One region of the Oceanobacillus sp. FSL W8-0428 genome, then DNA from elsewhere that is predicted to be linked to it. Evidence: a T-box and tRNA genes for the amino acid it is inferred to sense, from the RefSeq annotation. Region 1 holds a T-box; the other holds one or more tRNA genes.
What was found. A T-box is a leader RNA that pairs with one kind of tRNA and senses whether it is charged. The one in region 1 lies ahead of ileS (isoleucine--tRNA ligase), so its partner is inferred to be a tRNA-Ile.
Positions count from the first base shown of each region.

Region 2: it encodes a tRNA-Ile, which carries the amino acid that the T-box ahead of ileS (isoleucine--tRNA ligase) is inferred to sense. The anticodon was not compared.

Region 1 covers NZ_JBBORB010000001.1:4,448,968-4,451,153, reverse strand. Annotated here, with positions in the region: gene MKY30_RS21440 (YlmH family RNA-binding protein) at 1-51, shown strand, start outside; gene MKY30_RS21435 (DivIVA domain-containing protein) at 131-634, shown strand; T-box leader at 728-944, shown strand; gene ileS (isoleucine--tRNA ligase) at 1,015-2,186, shown strand, end outside.
Region 2 covers NZ_JBBORB010000001.1:4,218,194-4,220,379, reverse strand. Annotated here, with positions in the region: gene MKY30_RS20315 (Na/Pi cotransporter family protein) at 1-774, shown strand, start outside; tRNA gene MKY30_RS20310 (tRNA-Asn) at 1,058-1,132, shown strand; tRNA gene MKY30_RS20305 (tRNA-Met) at 1,134-1,210, shown strand; tRNA gene MKY30_RS20300 (tRNA-His) at 1,238-1,313, shown strand; tRNA gene MKY30_RS20295 (tRNA-Ile) at 1,329-1,405, shown strand; tRNA gene MKY30_RS20290 (tRNA-Ser) at 1,418-1,510, shown strand; tRNA gene MKY30_RS20285 (tRNA-Phe) at 1,565-1,637, shown strand; gene MKY30_RS20280 (ISL3 family transposase) at 1,943-2,186, shown strand, end outside.

The DNA.
Region 1 (2,186 bases):
GGGAGATCGAAGAAAGACAAAATTAAAATGACGGCTGCAATTTTACAATAAGTGCTGGCATTTACGCTGGAATTATTGAATAATAAAGAGAGAAATTGACAGCTTGGAACCGATTAGGGAGGTGGAGATGGTGGCATTATCACCATTAGATATTCATAATAAAGAATTTGCAAGAGGATTCCGGGGCTATGATGAAGATGAAGTTAATAAATTCCTTGATCAAGTAATGAAGGATTATGAAATTGTTATCCGTGAAAGAGATGAATTAGATCAAAAGGCAAAAGAGCTTCAAGAGCGATTAGGGCATTTTACAAACATTGAAGAAACGCTAAACAAATCTATTCTTGTTGCCCAGGAAACAGCAGAGGATATTAAAGGCAGCGCGCAAAAAGAAGCAAAATTAATTATGAAAGAAGCAGAAAAAAATGCCGACCGAATTGTAAATGAAGCATTAAGTAAAGCACGGAAAATTTCACTTGATGTAGAAGAATTGAAAAAACAAGCGAAGGTATTCCGTTCAAGAATGCGCATGCTGGTCCAGGCACAATTGGAAATGCTGGGTACAGATGATTGGCAAGAATTATTTGATACTGAAGTAGATGAAGACTTGGAACTGATGGAGCATGAATCATAAAGGCTTGACTTAGGATTGTATATTACATATAATTCATACAAGTATAATGTTTTTTTGACACTTATTTTACATTAAAAAAATCATGATGTTTATAGGAATACAATGAAAGAGAAAGTATAGAAGAATATTCTGTATAAGCGAGTCAGGGATGGTGTAAGCCTGATACAGAAATCTTTTAGAAAATCACTCTGGAGTAGCTGTTATGAATACACGTAGTAACAGCCGACTGTCCACGTTACGGATTTCGAGTGAATTTAATGCCGGGCATTAAATTTATAAGGGTGGTACCGCGAGTCTTCTCGTCCCTTTAGGGATTAGAGGGCTCTTTTTGTATATAAATAATTATTTTTTAGGTCATAAAAATAACAGGAGGGAATATCTTGGAATATAAACAAACACTATTAATGCCAAAAACAGCGTTTCCTATGCGGGGAAATCTGCCAAATAAAGAACCTGAACGTCAAAAGAATTGGGAAGAAAGTAACCAGTATCAAAAAAGCTTAGAGCGTACAAAAGGAAGACCATTATTTATTTTACATGATGGGCCTCCGTATGCGAATGGAGATATTCATATTGGACATGCGCTTAATAAAATCCTGAAGGACTTTATTGTTCGGTATAAATCTATGACAGGCTATTATGCTCCGTATGTTCCCGGCTGGGATACACATGGATTGCCAATCGAGACTGCATTGACAAAGAAAAAGAAAGTAAAGCGCAAAGAGATGTCTGTTGCTGAATTCCGTAAGCTTTGTGAAGAATATGCACTTGGACAAATTGACAGTCAGCGTACGCAATTTAAAAAATTAGGAGTTCGCGGAGATTGGGATAATCCATATATTACGTTAACAAAGGATTATGAAGCTTCCCAAATTAAGGTATTTGGAGAAATGGCAAGAAAAGGCTATATTTATAAAGGTCTTAAGCCCGTATATTGGTCTCCTTCTTCGGAGTCTGCACTTGCAGAAGCAGAAATTGAATACCAGGATAAGCGCTCACCTTCTATCTATGTTTCTTTTGAAGTAACGGATGGTAAAGATGTACTTGATGGTGATGAGAAAATCATTATTTGGACAACTACTCCATGGACGCTTCCTGCTAACTTAGGGATCAGCCTGCATCCAGATTTAAGCTATGTTGTTGCCCAAGTAAATGATGAGAAGTATGTTTTAGCAGAAGCTCTGCTCGAAGATGTCAAAGAAGTATTAGGCTGGGAAGATGTAACTGTTGTGAAGAAGTTTAAAGGTCAGGAAGCTGACAGAGTAGAAGCGCGGCATCCATTCTATGATCGCAAATCGCTTGTCATGCTTGGAGAGCATGTTACAACTGATGCAGGTACAGGCTGTGTTCATACAGCTCCTGGGCACGGGGAAGATGACTTCTATGTTTGCCGTAAGTATGGTATCGATGCATTTTGTCCAGTCGATGAAAAAGGCGTGTTTACAAGTGAAGCGCCAGGATTTGAAGGACTATTCTATGATGATGCAAATAAAGTAATTACGGAAAAATTAGATGAAACTGGTTCCTTGTTAAAATTAGAGTTTATTACGCA
Region 2 (2,186 bases), 230 kb from region 1:
TTTGCCCATGGCAGTTATAATGTAGCAAATACCATTATTCAGTTTCCATTCATTGGCTTCTTAGCATGGTTGATTACTAAACTTGTGCCTGGGGATGATGTTGTTATTGAGTATAAGCCAAAGCATTTAGATTCCATTTTTCTTCAGCAGTCTTCTTCACTGGCGCTTGCCCAGGCTAAATTGGAAGTGGTCCGTATGGGGAAATATGCGTATCAGGGATTAGAAGAAACGCATAATTATATCACTACACAAAATCCAAAGAGTTCAGAGATGGCTCTGCAAATTGAGGGAGCACTAAATAACCTCGACCGTAAGATTACAGAGTATTTAGTGGATATTGCTTCTACCAACTTAACAGAACCTGAGAGTGTAGAGCATACCGGATTAATGAGCACTATCCGTGATATTGAACGGATCGGCGACCATTTTGAAAATGTTGTTGAGTTGGTTGACTATAAAATGTCAAATAAAGTTTCGCTGACGGAGCAAGCTATTGAAGACTTAAACAAAATGTTCGATTTAACTTATATGACAGTTAAGCAGGCTGTGGAATCCTTAGAAACGAATGATAAGGAAGCTGCTTTAGAAGTTATACAAAAAGAAGACCAAATTGACAAAATGGAACGTAAATTCCGTAAAAATCATATCATTCGAATGAATGAGGGGATTTGTAATGGAACAGCAGGTATCGTTTTTGTAGATGTTTTAAGTAATTTAGAAAGAATTGGTGATCATGCTGTAAATATTGCACAAAATGTTTTAGAAGAGCATTAATTATTAATTTGTATAAAAGACTCTGTCTGTTTATTTTTCAGGCAGAGTCTTTGTTAAATGAATGAATTTAATGGAATTCATACGAAAAGCAGCTTAATTTACTATTAACTAAAAGAAATTATATAAGTTTTAAAAGTTTTTGTTGAAATATGTTATATTACGTGCTATTATAATTCTTGCAGTCAACTTCTGATAAAAACTTTTGCAACACCGCAAAAAAAGTTGTTGACATAATCTACATAACATGATAAATTATATTTTGTTGCTAATTAAAAAACATTATTCCACAGTAGCTCAGTGGTAGAGCAATCGGCTGTTAACCGATCGGTCGTAGGTTCGAATCCTACCTGTGGAGCCATGGCGGTGTAGCTCAGCTGGCGAGAGCGTACGGTTCATACCCGTGAGGTCGGGGGTTCGATCCCCTCCGCCGCTACCAAAAAAATACATAAACTACTATTACATGGCGGTCGTGGCGAAGTGGTTAACGCACCGGATTGTGGCTCCGGCATACGTGGGTTCGATCCCCACCGGTCGCCCCATTAAAAATAGTGAAAGGACCCTTAGCTCAGTTGGTTAGAGCTATCGGCTCATAACCGATCGGTCGCAGGTTCGAGTCCTGCAGGGTCCACCATTTATTCTGCCGGGAGGTATACCCAAGTCTGGCTGAAGGGATCGGTCTTGAAAACCGACAGGCGGGTCAAACCGCGCGGGGGTTCGAATCCCTCTACCTCCTCCATACATATATTATAAAAGAATAATGCAGAGCTTTTCTATGGAAGTTCATCTTTTTGGCTTGGTAGCTCAGTCGGTAGAGCAGAGGACTGAAAATCCTTGTGTCGGCGGTTCGATTCCGTCCCGAGCCATCTTTAAAAACAAGCTTAAGGCTTGTTTTTTTATGCTCCTTTTTAATCCTCTTGTTTCCTTTGTTGAAATAGGTATTGCCTAAGATTGTGAAGAAAATCCGGTTAGATAATAACAGTTCTTTAAGGCAAAAAAGTTTCTTTAAATCAAAAATAGAAATAATCTATTTTTAAAATTGGGCTCTATACTGAATGTGGTGGTGCCCTCCGTTCCATCGCCAGATGGAACGGAGACAAAAAAATACACTCTATTTCCTCTCTCTGGTAACCTTGAGTTGTCGAGACAAAAGGAATGGGAGAGGAAAAGAGTGCATCATCATTTTATCACAGAGTTGTTAGGAATTAAAGATACGCATGTAGATGTGTGGGATATCAGAGAAGAAGAAAGTTATTTTATTGCAGAATTATTCACGAAACAGCGTATGCAGAAATGTCCTTTTTGCCGTAAAAGAACCAAGCGGATACATGGCTATCGTTGGCAAAGCATTCAAGGACCAGCGTTTACAACCAAGGAAGTTCATCTTTCCCTGCGAAAACGACGTTATATTTGCA